Regions from separate parts of the Staphylococcus sp. NRL 16/872 genome, predicted to be linked through region 2. Evidence: riboswitches for the same ligand, from Rfam matches in the RefSeq annotation. Region 2 holds a riboswitch; each other region holds the start of a gene.
What was found. Region 2 has a riboswitch for thiamine pyrophosphate ahead of thiC (phosphomethylpyrimidine synthase ThiC). Riboswitches for the same ligand answer to the same signal wherever they lie in the genome.

Region 1 (5,511 bases), 150 kb from region 2:
AAATAGTGAAATACTGATAGATAGTAAAACATATAATATCACGTAATTCATTAATGTAATTAAAATTAATGTGAGCATCGTTGTAGCGTTATAAATATAACGATAAACCCGTTGAGATTTCGCTGTTTTACGTTCAAATAATTGATGTGCATAGAGTAACCAGCCTGCCATGCCTACGATAGCGATAATCATTAAAATAATAAATCGATAAATTGAATATTGAACACTTAATTCCCAAGGCATTGAAAAAATAGAAACATAGGTCCCTGTCGCAAATGCCACTGAAATAATTTTTTTAAAATTAAAGATATTCTTCCACGGTTCATTCGCCCGCGTTAACCCCAGTATAAGTTGAATCCACCCTAATATAAGGAAAGGATTGATATAGCGTTGTTTTGTACTATCATCCTCACTCGGCTCCACTGCTTTCGGACGAATAAATAGTGAAAATTTAGGGTGAGATTTAGGTTTGTCGTAATACAATTGCTCAATTAATGACGTAATACTGTTAACTAATTTACGTTCAAAATTAAACCAGCCTAATGAAGGCATCGATATCATTGCGATTTGTTGTTCACTATCAAAGTCACTAATAACGACTTTGTTACCTGAGATACTTGGTAAGTCGGTAATGCAAACGACGAAATCCCACTCATTTTGTTTCTTTAATTCAGCAGCTTTATCTATACTTGCGTACACATCTTCTGCTGAGCCGATTAATAAGTCGACTTTGGTTTCGAACTTCCAATCTACGTTGCTATTAATACGTTGTTGAAGTAAGCCTTGTATCTTGGGTATCGCACAGTCGACATGTTTACGTGCCACGCCCGGCGAAGGTACGAGTCCAATCGTGTACATTAAGTTAACTCCCTCCTTTTTTAAAAAAAATAAACGAAAAGTGTACGTTTAAAGTGGCAATCTACATTTAAACGTACACCCTATACATTGATATGTTTTATTTAGCAAGTACTAATGGTGAGAAGATGATATAAATAATCACAACTAAAGCTAAGATAATTGTGCCTGCAATATAGCGATATTTCCAAGGTGTTAGATCCACTTTAGCGTTATTTGTATTTAAATCAAATTCATTAGATGGTTTCAATTTATTGAAAATAAGTACAATGATTAAATCAATAAAGAAGATAACACTAAATGTATAGAGATAATTAATTTGTGGGAACATCAAGCTTACAGTGACATATAAAATAATATGCGTAAACAGTGCTACTTTAGCACCTAACTTAGAGGTACGTCTAGAGAAAAATGCCACAAGTACTAACACAAGAACGGGCATACTATAAACGCCGTTAAATTGTTGAACAATCGCATATAAACCACTTGGGAATAGTGAAATTAATGGAGAAAGTCCTACACAGATAGCACCAATGACTACTGTCGCAATATGACCTACGCGAGCTATGTGTTTGTCTGACGCTTTTTTACCAAAGAGTGGTTTATAGAAGTCATAGGTAAATAATGTCGTAGTACTGTTTAATGAACCTACGAAGGAACTTAAGATAGCACCAAAAATAACGGCACCAAAGAGACCTAATGACAAGTCTGGTAAAATACTTTGAATTAGCGCTGGATACGCATTGTCATTATTATCGATACCACCATTAAAATAGTTATAAGCAATGACACCCGGAATGACTGTGAAGATAGGTCCAAATATTTTAAAGATACTTAAGTAAATAGCACCTTTTTGTGATTCTTTTAAGTTTTTAGCTGCTAGTGCTTTTTGAACAATCATTTGGTTGGCACACCAGAAGAATAAGTTATTAAAAAACATACCAAAGAATAATGTTGGCCATGGCACGATATTTGAATCTACTGAGCCAAACGCGTTAAGTTTCTCAGGCGTGTGTTGAACGATATTGTCGAAACCTTTGACGAAACCGCCATCACCCACATGATGTAAGCCAATTAAAGTTACAATTAAACCACCAACAATTAACCCGATACCGTAAATAGAGTCACTGAATGCACTTAAAGATAAGCCACCTATAAAGAGATAAAGGACACCAATCACACCAATTGTTAATGAAATAATGATGGTTGCTGTCGTATTGCTTACACCTAAATAGTCGCCAATATGAAACATCTTATTAAAGACTAAAGAACCTGAATATAAAACAACAGGCATAAACGACACGACATACGTGAAAATAAATAAAATTGATACAAAACGCTTCGTAAATGTATCATATCTCATCTCTAAAAATTCAGAAATGGTAGAAACACCATAACGTAAGTATTTAGGAAGGAAGACCCAAGCGAGTAAGACTACCGCTACGGCAGCAGTAATTTCCCACGCCATAACCTCCATACCTTTTCCATAACTTTGACCATTCTGACCTACTAATTGTTCTGTTGATAGATTGGTCATGATAATCGTTGAAGCAATAGTGAAACCTGTTAAAGTATTGCCTCCCATAAAATAGCCGTCTGCACTATCGGTTTGTACTTTTTTCGATCGCCAATAAGCATAAACACTAATACCGATAACTACGCCTAAAAATAGCAAGACTGCTAGCCAATTCATACTTCTTTCGCTCTCCTTTAATAAATTTTGAATATTTTCCCAATATAAAAACAAACGTTAACTTCATATTTAACGTTTATATCCCCTTTTTTATCTTCGCTCCAGATTGAAAATTTTAAAAACAACTATTTATATTTAGTTCATATATATATTAAATTTACTTTTAATACTTTTTCAATCTTAAAACTTGTGCATTACCAATTTTAATGAATTTCAATATTTTTACAAATTTATTTTTAATCAATTTTGATTAATTAATTAACCTATGAAACTTATAAGAGCCTTTAATTTATTCGCTTTAAACTAAAAGATTTCCTAAAAGCAGACAAGATAGACGCAAATAGATAGCCTATCTTGCCCTACTTTTACTCTGCAATTACCTTGACTTCTAAATTCAAAAATTATACATTGTAAATATAGTATTAATATATGCACTAGGGGTGTTTTTTAACTGAGATGAGGCTTGTCCTCGAACCCTTTGAACCTGAACTAGTTCATACTAGCGTAGGAAAGTGTGGGATAAATTTTAGATGTTGATAGAGATTTTATGTCAAATCTCTTTTCTATATACATATCTATCATTTACGCAACTTTCCTAGCGAAGGTTGCGTATTTTTTTACTGTAAAAGAAAGTGATGGAGGCTTGTGCAATGGCAAGAACAGTATTAGTAACAGGCAGTGGCCGTGGTTTAGGCGCAGTCATCGTAAAAACATTAGTGTCTCAAGGATTTCAAGTTGTCATTAATTATAATAAGAGTAAAGAGACTGCTGAACAGTTAGCAACAGAATTAGGCGACAACGCAATCGCACTACAAGCAGACGTGACACAACGCGAAGAAGTGGAACGTTTAGTCAAAGAAGCAACCGCCCATTTCGGTCAAATCGATGTGGTTGTCAATAATGCGTTAGTCAATTTCAAGTTTGACCCAGTAGCACAAAAAGCATTTAAAGACTTAACTTGGGAAGATTACCAACAGCAAATTGATGGCACATTAAAAGCAGCATTTAATGTTACTCAAAGTGTAGTCCCTCAATTTATTGAACGTAACGCTGGTAGTATCATCAGCATCGGTACAAATTTATTCCAAAATCCTGTCGTGCCATATCATGAATATACAACAGCCAAAGCAGGCTTAATCGGATTTACACGCAACGTTGCTGCTGAATTAGGTCAATATGGCATTACGGCTAATATGGTTTCTGGTGGCTTATTAAAAACGACTGATGCCAGTGCTGTAACCACACCAGAAGTATTTGACTTGATTGCCCAAACGACACCATTACGCAAAGTGACTACACCTCAAGACGTGGCAAATATGGTAGCGTACTTAAGTTCTGAAGCCGCAAATGGCGTTACAGGACAAAACATTACAGTTGATGGTGGTTTAACAATGAACTAAAACTTTTGGAGTCGATAGTGACGTACTCAATGCACGCATTCTTCTCTATTTAATCAAAATCCCAACAACAAACTGGAGTGTTAGTGATTCATTATGAAGAAAGAGAAACAACAATTACACATTGGCATTTTAATTTACGGTTGTGGGCATCATCAGGCAGCTTGGCAACAATCTAATTCAAGCGTTGAACGTCTTGGTGATATTACGTATTATCAAGAGCTAGCTCAACTTTCCGAAAAAGGACTATTTGACGTCGTATTCTTTGCGGATAATCAAGCTTTCAATCCTGGTTTCACGACGATGCCGAGTTTCTGGTTTGACCCGCTCATTAACTTAACGGCTATTTCCCAGGTTACACATCATGTTGGTTTGGTACCCACTATCTCGAGTACATTTTCAAATCCATTTACGGCAGCGCGTCAGTTATTAAGTTTGGACCATATCACTGGTGGACGCGTCGGTTGGAATTTAGTGACTTCTATGACAGATGTGGAGGCTCAGAACCACAGTATGGAAGCATTGCCTGAGCATGCTGTTCGTTATGAAAAGGCGGACGAATTCGCCCACGTCGTTAATGAGTTGTTTGAGTCATGGACTACTGAGGACTTTCAACCTGATCGTGAAGCCGGCACGTTGATGGATACGACAACGATACAACCGCTTCACCATAAAAGTAAATATTTCCAAGTGCGTGGACCACTCACTACACCACAAAGTCCACAAGGAAAGCCCGTTGCTATGCAAGCAGGTTCATCTAACCACGGTATTGCATTAGCTACGAAATATGCTGATGCCGTCTATTCAGTAGCGTGGAATCTCAAACAAGCTCAACGCTATCGTGAAAGACTAGATGCTCAAATGAAACAAAATACAGATAACCCAAGATACATTAAAGTCTTTCCGGGATTAGTCACTTACGTGGGGCGTACGCATGAAGAAGCAGAAGCTAAAAAAGCAGAGCTAGATGCCTTACTTTCTGTTGAAACTGCTTTAAAACAGTTAAGTTTCTTTGTCCAACAAGATTGTAATCAATGGGAACTAGACCAACCCGTTCCTGAATTACCCCCACTTGAAGAATTTAGTGGACCTAAAGGTCGTTATGAAACCATCCTTGAAATCATTAATGACAAACAACCGACTGTTCGTGAATTACTTGGCTATTTAAATGCTGGAGGCGGTCATTTAACTTTAGTCGGCACACCTGAAGAAATCGTAGACGAAATGGAGCATTGGTTCAACGAAGGTGTCGCAGATGGGTTCAATTTAATGCCACCTTCCCTCCCACATAGCTTAAAAGACTTTGTAGATTTAATCGTTCCTGAATTACAACGTCGTGGTTTATATCGCACAGCGTACACAGGACATACCCTGAGAGATCACTTAGGGTTAAATTAGAAATTCAATAGAGCTTATTGATAAAGTTCTTAAAACTATTAAGACTGAAAGAGTTTACCTACAGTCTTAAGACATTCATTATTATCCAAATTATCCAATTCAAAATTCATTTATCCCATATCCAATTTATTAATTCATATAATAGAAATTAACATGAAGGCGATGATG
Region 2 (5,511 bases):
AACTCATTAAATGATGGATGGATAAAGTAACAGATAATTGTTGTAATGATTAAGCAAATTGTAGCAACTATAAATATTTTTAACGCTCGTTTAACTATGTCTAAATCAATTAGCTTTAGCATAAGCGACCTCCCTTGTCGCCACTTATACTATCAAATATCTTAAGGTAATATAATAATCACTGAAGATATTTAAGGTGAAATTAAGAATTCTTAGTTATTCTGGTCTTGGGTTGCGTTTCATTTTTACATATTGAGAGATACTGTAAAGCGCAATACCGATCCAGATAAAGATGAATGTCACAAATTGATGTACGTCAAACTGTTCTTTGAAGACAAAGATACCTAATAGGAATATTAATGTTGGGCTAACGTATTGTATAAATCCTGTTAGTGACAACGGAATACGTCGTGCGCCGGCTGAGAATAGGATTAATGGTATTGCCGTTACTGCACCTGAGAACATCAACCAGAATGTATCCATGTTCAATCCTACTGACGCTTGATGCGTTTGCCATAAGTAAATCATATAAATTAGTCCAGCCGGTGCTGTGACAATACATTCAATCGTAATTCCACTTATTGCTTCTACTTGAACTAATTTTTTCAATAAACCGTAAATTCCAAATGAGAAAGCTAACATTAATGAAATAATCGGAAATTCGCCAACTCGAATGGTCATATATAATACACCAATTGCTGCAAATAGAATCGCTAAGGACTCAAATTTATTAAATCTTTCTTTTAGAAAAATGAACGCCAATAGAATACTCACTAATGGATTAATGTAATAACCAAGACTGGATTGTAAAACATGTCCATTAGAAACCGCCCAAATAAATGTACCCCAATTTATAGTAATCACGTAACCAGCAACTATAATTGCCACAAGTTGAATCGGATGAGTGAACAAGTGATTCAAGTCACGTTGAAATGTTTGAGATTTCCTAAGTACAAAAACCATCAAAATCATAAAAATCATTGATAAAACAATACGATAAGCTAAAATTTCAAATGCGCTTATGCCACCAATCAATCTCCAATAAATTGGAAGAACGCCCCATAATAAGTGCGCACCTAGCGCAAATAAAATTCCTTTCTTAAATTCAGCTGTAGAATTCATTACTCAACCTCCTAACTGTATAACCCTGGAAATATGTATTAATCATTATACCTATCGTATCAATACTTGGAAGGCTTGAGTATAGTAGGTGCTCATAAACTTAAAAAAACTATGAAATCAGGTTTATTTTAGACATCCTTCCTACTAACATCACACAACCCGAAGTCTTACCCTTATCTTTGAAACAGTAAAAAAGCAGTGACTACGTGAGCCACTGCCATAAGATATTTCAATATTATTGATAAATTTTATTGCCTGATTTTCTAAATTCTTCAGCTTTCTCTTTCATACCTTCTAATTGTTCTTTGTATGAATCACGAATGTCGTGTGACAGTTTCATTGAACAGAATTTAGGTCCACACATGCTACAGAAGTGCGCAATTTTAGCAGCTTCTGCTGGTAAGGTTTCGTCGTGATATTCTCTCGCACGATCTGGGTCTAATGATAAATTGAATTGGTCTATCCAACGGAACTCAAAACGCGCTTTACTAATCGCATCATCTCGAACTGTCGCACCTGGTAAGCCTTTCGCTAAATCCGCTGCGTGCGCCGCGATTTTATATGTGACCACTCCATCACGAACGTCATCTTTATTTGGTAAACCAAGATGTTCTTTCGGTGTTACATAACATAACATGGCAGTTCCATGGCTAGCAATTTGAGCTGCTCCAATGGCAGAAGTAATATGGTCATAGGCTGGCGCGATATCTGTAACTAGAGGTCCTAATGTATAGAACGGTGCTTCTTTACAATAGAAATCGGCTAAATCTTGGTTCTCTTTGATTTTATGCATTGGAATATGTCCTGGACCTTCAATCATAACTTGTACATTATGTTTCCAAGCAATTTCTGTTAATTCACCTAAAGTTTTAAGTTCTGCAATTTGGCTTTCATCGTTTGCGTCATAAATTGAGCCTGGTCGTAAGCCGTCTCCTAAAGATACAGCGACATCATATTTGTTTAAGATTTTACAAATATCTTCAAAATGCGTATATAAGAAGCTTTCTTCGTGATGCGCAAGACACCATTGTGCAATAATTGATCCTCCACGCGATACAATTCCTGTTAAACGGTCCACAGTTAATGGAATGTAATGAAGTAATACCCCGGCATGAATTGTGAAGTAGTCCACGCCTTGTTCAGCTTGTTCAATAAGCGTGTCCCGATAGACTTCCCAAGTCAAGTCTTCAGCTACACCGTTCACCTTTTCCAAAGCTTGATAAATCGGCACTGTACCTACTGGAACTGGTGAATTACGAATCAAATATTCTCGAGTAGAATGGATGTTCTTGCCTGTCGACAAATCCATCATCGTGTCTGCGCCCCAATGAATCGCCCATACCAATTTCTCAATTTCCGCTTCAATCGATGATGACACAACGGAATTTCCGATATTCGCATTAATCTTAACTTTGAAATTCTTTCCAATAATCATCGGCTCAGATTCTGGATGGTTGACGTTGTTTGGAATTATCGCACGACCTCTCGCAATTTCTTCTCTGACAAATTCCGGATCAACCTGTTCACGAATCGCCACAAATTCCATTTCATTCGTGATAATGCCTTGTTTCGCATAATACATTTGCGTTACCACTTTATCTTTCATCGCACGTTTCGGTTGATAATGAAAAGGGTGCGCCACATAGTTCTTGTGTCCTTCTTGCTTAAAGCCATTGTCTATCGATTGAATTTTGCGCCCTTCATAACATTCAACATCTTCACGTTCCACAATCCATGAACTTCTAAGTTTAGGGAGACCTCGATTAATATTCACTTCATAGTTCTCATCATGATATGGGCCTGCTGTGTCATAAACGACAATTGGGTCATTTTTAAAGGAACTACTTTCAAGTTGCGTATCCGAAAGCTCAATTTCACGGAAAGGCACTTTAACATCTTCGTGCTTTCCTACTTTAAAGATTCGTTTGCTCGCTGGAAAATTCTTTTTAAAATTAATCAATTCTTGTTTCATTAAAATAACCTCCTATTCGTTAGGAGCGTCCAATATTACTGATAAATAGCCTCATAAAAAAAGCATTCAGCTTAATACTGAATGCATAAGAAAATAAGCGAATTTATACTAATTTATTATATGTATTGAAATGTCATGAAACCTAACCACATCAGTATGTGCCTATGTTTAACTACATCTTAGCCTAAATTTACTCACTTGCTTCCCTACGCTAGCATTAACTAGATCAGGTAAAAAGGGTTGAAGCTTATAGCTTCTTTCAGCACATTAAAGCACCCCTAGCAGATGATATTATATTACTAGTATAATTATAACAAAGGTGTTATTTTACTACAAATCGAGTTTTAATTGAATGTATAAAAAACAGTGACTCTGTGAGCCACTGTTTGAATAAATATTGCTTTGAAGTTATCCCCCAAAGAATAGGTCGACAATATCACTCGTTCTATTATTATCCACTTTATAAAACTCTGTGTAACCACAATTTTTACAAGTAATCGTTTTGAAGTTGTTATGTTGCACATCAAACATCTTTGATAAACCTGAACCTGTTGCTGATAATGTGCCTTCCTCTACTTCCGTATGACCACATTTCACACAACCATTATTTAGATTTTCAGGCATATAACTCCTCCTTAAATTGTCTTTTAATTACTTATACCCTGTATACATTTAATCTAATAATTCATAACTTTGATATCTAATATGTTAGTTTACACAATACTACGTATTGTTGCTACTCGCTTGCTCTAGGCATTGCTTGAGCTAATCTATTTATAAATGAAAAGAGTTAAATCATTTTATAAGCCTTTTTCAAAGTCTTGTAAGTTGTGATTTAACTCTTTTTTATTCTGGTTTTGTCTCAATGCTCATGCTATTCCTAGTAGCGTCTCGCAGCCAATACTCCGTATTTTTAACAACTATACTTAAATGTAATTTAAAATACACTTATTTATTGCTTAATTATACTTTTTAATTCTTCGATAGAATATGGTTCATACTTTCTTCTATGAATCATTCTATGACAATTTGAACATAGAGGAACTAAATCTGTATAAGGGTTTACCAAATGTTCTTCCCCATTAATAAATAAAGGTTTTAAATGATGTATTTCAACAAAATCTCTTCCTATATCTCCATAAAACTTTTCAAAATTAAAATGACAAACAGTACAATTTAATCCGTGTATTTGAATAGCTATGTTTCTTAATTGAGCATTCCTCTCATATTTATAACTATATTATTTAACTAATCGTCCTTCTTTATAAACCATATTTTCTAAAGAATTATCAAAGCTTGTATCATATGCTTCTACTACTCTAATAAGGTTCTCAGATAGTTTTCTAGGTCCTTGAATTCTACCTTTCAATCCATTTTCAACTAAATCATTAAAAGTAATTAAATTATCCTCATAGGTCTTTAATAATTTTATTTCCATGTAATTCCATAATTAACATAGTTTTGGCCATTAACTATATATTGAGAATCATTTATTGTCACGTGTGACTTATTAGTTTTTAAAATTTCACATTTATATTTGATAGATTGATAAGGTTTAGAAATATAAATGTATATTATATCGCCTACCTTAGCTTGTTTGAGATTAGGACTTTGTTTCCAATCCAAAACTTTTAGATTTTCAAATGCTTTAATAACATTATAGGCATTTATATTACAAGGTATTATCCAAGAAAGATTTTCCACTTTTCTCTCCTCTAATTTTATCTATATTATTTTATATTTATTCTACTGATTATTTTTCTCTTTTCGATTTGTGTAATATGCATGTACAAAGAATGCGATGTTCATGAGTATGAGTAAAACAATTGATACGATTAGTGATACGACAGCGAATTGGCTGTCTGAATGGCTATGTGCTTTGAATAACTGTGCAATGATGTTTGGTAAGCAAACGATAAGTGCAATGAGTGCAAATATCTTTTGTTTAACGATAAAGCATGCAATCATCACTAGAGCAAGTAATATAATGCCTAAAATAATACTTTGAGTTTGTGATAAAGTGGCGATTGTATAAATAGGATAACGCTTTGAGATATAGATACTTAAAACCATCAGTCCAAATATGACGGCCCCACCTATAAACGCAAATACATAGATCTTTTTTTGCTCTCCATATTTAATAAACATTTTTTTCAAAAGAAATAACGGAGCAATGATACTTATTGCGAATATGAAAATAACATTTAAGATATAGCCTACTGTAAGTGTGAATTCTTTATTGAATAAGTCTGGAATAGTATAAATCGCAAACATAAAGAGTGCGAAGTAGGTTATATACTTAGGCAAGCCTTTGATAAAACTCATTTCTTTAGAAAAGTTATCGGCATAGTTTTTCACAGGCGTTTTTAAAATATCGCTAACATCGTTGCCATTCTTGTTTGCAATTTCAAAGTGAT
Region 3 (5,511 bases), 320 kb from region 2:
CGAGCATCATACATATCGCAAACGAAATAGAACATAAAATAACCATTCTAAGTTTAGAACGAGGTGGTCCTTGAAAGACGTATATATGTGCTAACGCCCCCGTCGATACAAGTAAACCAAAACTAAAATTCCCAAGGTAATAGCCAATTAATGCTGGGATAATCATTAATAAACCTTGGCGAATCCCTTTCATAAAGTCAATCTTGGTTTTATCGAATTGTATAAGAGACTGTAATACATTTCCCAAAATTATCTTTCCTTTCTATAAAGCATACATATTTATGATAACACTTTTTAAGTTTACTCATCAGTAGCATGATTATAGACTACAAAAAAAGAGCGAAACTGAAATCTTAATTTGATAAAAAGATTTCTGTCTCACTCTCAAAAAGTTATATTATTTTGTTTCTGCTACATCGATAACAGGTTCTTCTGAAATGTATTTGCCAATATTTTCACTGAATGCTCTGAAGTGGTCTGAATGGTTATGTGTTTGTACTGCCTCTTCATCTTTATAATTCTCAACCACAACAAATATGTTGCGTTCTTTAACGTCTTCATAATGATGATAGAACGTATTACCCGCTTCTTGGCTAGAACTTTCAACTAATTTTTTCATTAATTTTAAATATTCTTCACGGTGCTCTTCTTTTACTTTAAGTTTTGCATTAATAATAATCATTTAATCACCTTCAATATTGTTATTGCTTTAGTTGTACCATATCTACTTCAGTATTAAACAATTATTTGCTTTTAAAAAGACTATTCTACTTTTTGCTTTCATCTTGAAGAAGTGGTTTGTCTGGTGAAACGAAGAACCATAAAATGACTGCAATCACTGCTGGTACAATTAATAGTTGGAATGTCATTGACCAACCTAATGAAGTGACTAACGCACCTGCTAAGAATGGACTAACTAACGCACCAAGGTTACCCCATAGGTTCATCCAACCTGAGACTGTTCCGGCGAAGTTACGTCCGATATCATTTGCTGCAGCCCAGCTCATACCCATTGAGATACCCATACCACCTAAGCCAAGTGATAACCAGAAAATAGTGATATACAAGCTTTCAGTATGAACTGCGAAAAAGATTGATACTGCAAATACGATGAAACCAACAATAGCGATGACACTTCTTGCTACAAAACGTGATTGACCACTATGTAAAATTTTATCTGAAATAGCACCTGCAGATAGAATTAAGATAAACATGATAAACCATGGTAATGAACTAATTGTCATATGTTTGAATTCTACGTGATATTGTTCAGTTAAATACGTAGGTAACCAAATTAAGAATAAAGCAATAATAAACTGAACGACAAAGTATTGACCTGCAATCGCATAGAAACTTAAACGACGGAAGAATTGATTCCAAGGTGGAAGTGATTTACTTGTTTGAACTAAATCACGATTCTCCATGATATATCTTTTTTCAGCCTCATTTACCATACGATGATGTTCTGGTAAATCTTTCGCGATAATCCCCCATAAAATCGCAATAAGGATACCTACTGCCCCGAAGATATAAAATACTGCTTGCCAGTTAAATGCATTTACAATGGCAATAGTAATAATTGGTGCTAATACGGGTCCAAAATATGAACCTGCAAGTAATGCACTTGATGCTCTTCCCTTTTCATCTTTTGAGAACCAAGTTGAATTAAATACGGCATTAGATGGATACATTGGTGCTTCCCCAATACCAAATAAGAAACGTACTAAGAATAATAAACCGTGATGTTTAATCATTCCTGTAAAGATTGTAAAAGCACTCCACCATACTAATGCGACTGAAATCATTTTACGTGGACCAAACTTCTCCGCTAACATTCCCGAAGGCACTTGCATTAAAGCATAACCAAGTGAGAAGAATGAAGCTAACAATCCAAACTGTTGCTTGTCCATATGTAAATCTTTCATCATTTGTGGTGCAATATATGAGATATTTGATCTATCCATATACGCGATAACTCCGATAATAAAAAACAATAGTGCGAACATCCAACGCACATTACTCTTTCTTTGTCCTTGACCCATGTTACTGTCCTACTTTCATTTATATTTGTTGATTCTAAATTAATGTTGTCGTACTAAATGATTACGTAGTTTTGAACGTACTTTAGATCCTCCTTCTTCTAACAGTAATTTCAATATTGATTACTTATTTTTAATTATATTATCACTTAGTGTAAACGTTTACAATATAATTTTAATATTTTTTTATTAAATTGTACTTGTTTGTATTCTTTGTTTTATCATTTTGAAAAGGGCGTGTCATAGTTGCTTTGGATTAAGATTTGAACTCTAATCAAAAAAACTGTAGAATGAAATTGAATTAAAACGCTATGAGTTATTTTATAAATGAATAAACATTTATCATCCACTGGAAGTGCCTTTGTTTAAGGCTGAGAGTAAAGAACGAACTTTATAATTCCTGGAACCTGATCCAGTTTGTACTGGCGTAGGAAAGTGGCGCAAAGGATATCGTAAAGTTAAGCTGAACGCTATTTCCCTACAAGGGCAATAGCGTTTTTTTATTGTTCAAGGGGTGATGCATATATTTATTGCAATAACAAGTTACAAAGATTTAACGGACAAGGATTTACAACATTTCTTAGCTATAGCTAAAGGCATAGACGGATTACTCTTTCGTACCCCTATGTCACACGAAGCGTTATTCAACTTCATCACTCGACTATTAGAGGCTGGCTTTCCTAAAGAGAAAGTGATCATTCACAGTGATACTGAATTACTAGAATCCTTAACACTGTCACGCTTGCATTGTCGTGAAATGGATTCAAATGCTTTCGACTATAAACAACTACACCCAAATGTCGAAGTCAGTATGTCGACTCATTCCAAGCAATCTGTGGAGCAAGCTTATGAACATGGTCTTGATTATGTGTTTTATGGCCACATTTTCAAAACGCCATCTAAACCAAATCAACAGCCACGATCACAGGATGAAATCAATGACGTTTTACGTTTGCCAATACCTATTTATGCGATTGGTGGCATCACTAAAGAAACGATTCACCAATTACCTAATGGGTTTGCTGGTATATGTGCAATTTCTTTCTTTATGAACGCATCTTTACAACAAATCGAACAGTTACGAAAGGAGTGGTTGAAAGATGCATGATGTTCTTATTATTGGCTCAGGTGTGATTGGTATGTCTATTGCACGACATTTAAGTCAATCACAAATGGATGTCGCGATTGTCGACAGAGATGTTCCTGGTAAACATGCTTCTTATAAAGCAGGCGGTATGCTAGGTGCACAAAATGAATTTACTGAAGATACGGATTTATTTAGACTCGCGCTTGAATCGCGCTCACTTTTCCCAGAACTGTGTGAAACATTGCAAGATGAAACAGGCATCGATATTCAATATCAACCTTCAGGATTAATCAAAGTTGCTAATCGTCCTGAGGATGTTGAAAGTTTAAGACAACAATATGACTTCTTAAGTACTATGGACCCAAGTGTAGTGGAATTATCTGATGAGGATTTAATCGATTTAACGCATGGTCATGTTACATCAAGCGAAATGGCTATCTACATTCCAAATGATGGACAAATCAATGCCAATCATTATACGAAAGCACTTTTTAAATCACTGCAACAGCGCGATATTCATCGTTATTATGAAACTGAAGTGTTTAGTGTTGAACGTCAAAATGGCTACTATGAGGTGTCTACTTCAGAAGGTCAATTAGTTGCTAAGAAAGTGATTGTCGCTGGTGGTGCGTGGAGCTCTAAATTATTAGAACACTATCAACTTCCACGCAAAGTAGTTGGTGTCAAAGGCGAAGTATTACTTATTGAACATGACAGCCTAGATTTGAAAGAAACGATCTTTATGACGAATGGTTGCTATATTGTGCCGAAACAACCAAATCGTTTCCTTATCGGTGCAACAAGTGAATTTGATAATTATTCTGTCGGTAATACTAATCAAGGTGTCTCATGGTTGCATCAATACGCCAATGAACGTGTTCCTGAATTGGCACAAGGTAAGGTCATTAAGCAATGGTCAGGCGTACGTCCTTATACTGATGGCGAATTGCCTATCATGGACCGCATCGACGATGGTTTATATGTCATTTCAGGTCATTACCGTAATGGTATTTTACTTTCACCTGTCATAGGACGAGATATCGCAAACTGGCTATTCACTGGCGTTAAACCACGCAATTACGAGTCATTTAATGTCTCAAGGAGGTCAAATAATGAAGTGTATCATTAATGGTGATACGTTCACATTCGACGCAGAACAGTCGATTACTCAAGTGCTTCACTCACTTGAATTAGACCCTGAACGTGTCATTGTCGAGCATAATAAAACATTAATTAAACAAGAAGACTATGATAACCACACTGTACGTGAAGATGATCAATTAGAATTATTAGAATTTGTTGGAGGCGGATAAAATGTTTAAAATCGGATCATTAGAATTACAATCTCGTTTATTATTAGGTACTGGTAAATTTGAAAATGAGGACATCCAAACACAAGCGATTAAAGCATCAGAAACAAACGTCCTTACATTCGCAGTAAGACGTATGAACTTATACGATAAAAACTTACCTAACCCACTTGCAAATATTAATTTAAAAGATTTCATCACTTTCCCAAATACTGCTGGTGCTAAAACAGCCGAAGAAGCCATTCGTATCGCAGAAATCGCGAAACATGCTGGCGTATGTGACATGATTAAAGTAGAAGTCATTGGTGATGATGAAACATTATTACCAGATCCTTTTGAAACATACGAAGCTTGTAAAGTGTTATTAGAGAAAGGTTATATCGTATGTCCTTACATTTCTAATGACATAGTCCTAGCGAAACGTTTAGAAGAATTAGGCGTGCATGCCGTTATGCCACTTGCTTCTCCAATCGGTACAGGACGTGGTATCAACAACCAATTGAACCTTAGCTATATCATTAAAAATGCTAATGTTCCAGTTATCGTTGATGCTGGTATTGGCTCTCCTAAAGATGCATGTCATGCGATGGAATTAGGCGCTGACGGAATCTTATTAAATTCAGCTGTTTCAGGTGCGAAAGATCCAGTAAAAATGGCAGAAGCGATGAAATTAGGCATTGAAGCTGGTCGCTTATCTTATGAAGCTGGTCGAATTCCAGTGAAATATACTGCACAAGCATCAAGTCCAACTGAAGGATTAGGATTCTTATAATGCAACGCTACAATCGTCAAATGCGTTTTTATGCTTTTGGTGAACATGGGCAACACGCCCTATCGAATGCAAAGATTTTAATACTTGGAGCCGGTGCATTAGGTAGCCATGTGGCAGAGCTATTAGCCCGCATGGGTGCCCATCACTTGGCCATTGTTGACATGGATATAGTGGAAGAATCCAATCTACATCGTCAAGCGTTATATACAGAAGATGACGCTACAAACTTGGTGCCGAAAGTACATGCCGTTAAAGAAAAATTGTCTCATATTAATTCCAATGTTGAGGTACAAGCATTTTACC

Region 1: linked by a shared signal. The riboswitch ahead of MT340_RS01565 (3-oxoacyl-ACP reductase) and the one ahead of thiC (phosphomethylpyrimidine synthase ThiC) in region 2 are both predicted to bind thiamine pyrophosphate.
Region 3: linked by a shared signal. The riboswitch ahead of MT340_RS02270 (thiamine phosphate synthase) and the one ahead of thiC (phosphomethylpyrimidine synthase ThiC) in region 2 are both predicted to bind thiamine pyrophosphate.

Annotation. Positions count from the first base shown of each region.
Region 1 covers NZ_CP119327.1:323,938-329,448, reverse strand. The annotation lists gene MT340_RS01575 (5,10-methylene-tetrahydrofolate dehydrogenase) at 1-858, opposite strand, end outside; gene MT340_RS01570 (solute:sodium symporter family transporter) at 956-2,548, opposite strand; TPP riboswitch at 2,975-3,076, shown strand; gene MT340_RS01565 (3-oxoacyl-ACP reductase) at 3,199-3,948, shown strand; gene MT340_RS01560 (LLM class flavin-dependent oxidoreductase) at 4,042-5,343, shown strand.
Region 2 covers NZ_CP119327.1:174,072-179,582, reverse strand. The annotation lists gene MT340_RS00880 (stage II sporulation protein M) at 1-122, opposite strand, end outside; gene rarD (EamA family transporter RarD) at 217-1,122, opposite strand; gene thiC (phosphomethylpyrimidine synthase ThiC) at 1,358-3,094, opposite strand; TPP riboswitch at 3,281-3,384, opposite strand; gene MT340_RS00865 (zinc ribbon domain-containing protein) at 3,503-3,718, opposite strand; gene MT340_RS00860 (HNH endonuclease) at 4,047-4,226, opposite strand; gene MT340_RS00855 (hypothetical protein) at 4,335-4,532, opposite strand; gene MT340_RS00850 (hypothetical protein) at 4,523-4,798, opposite strand; gene MT340_RS00845 (hypothetical protein) at 4,841-5,511, opposite strand, start outside.
Region 3 covers NZ_CP119327.1:496,577-502,087, reverse strand. The annotation lists gene MT340_RS02285 (FUSC family protein) at 1-193, opposite strand, end outside; gene MT340_RS02280 (putative quinol monooxygenase) at 398-682, opposite strand; gene MT340_RS02275 (pyruvate MFS transporter) at 768-2,042, opposite strand; TPP riboswitch at 2,381-2,490, shown strand; gene MT340_RS02270 (thiamine phosphate synthase) at 2,557-3,147, shown strand; gene thiO (glycine oxidase ThiO) at 3,140-4,255, shown strand; gene thiS (sulfur carrier protein ThiS) at 4,239-4,439, shown strand; gene MT340_RS02255 (thiazole synthase) at 4,441-5,208, shown strand; gene MT340_RS02250 (ThiF family adenylyltransferase) at 5,208-5,511, shown strand, end outside.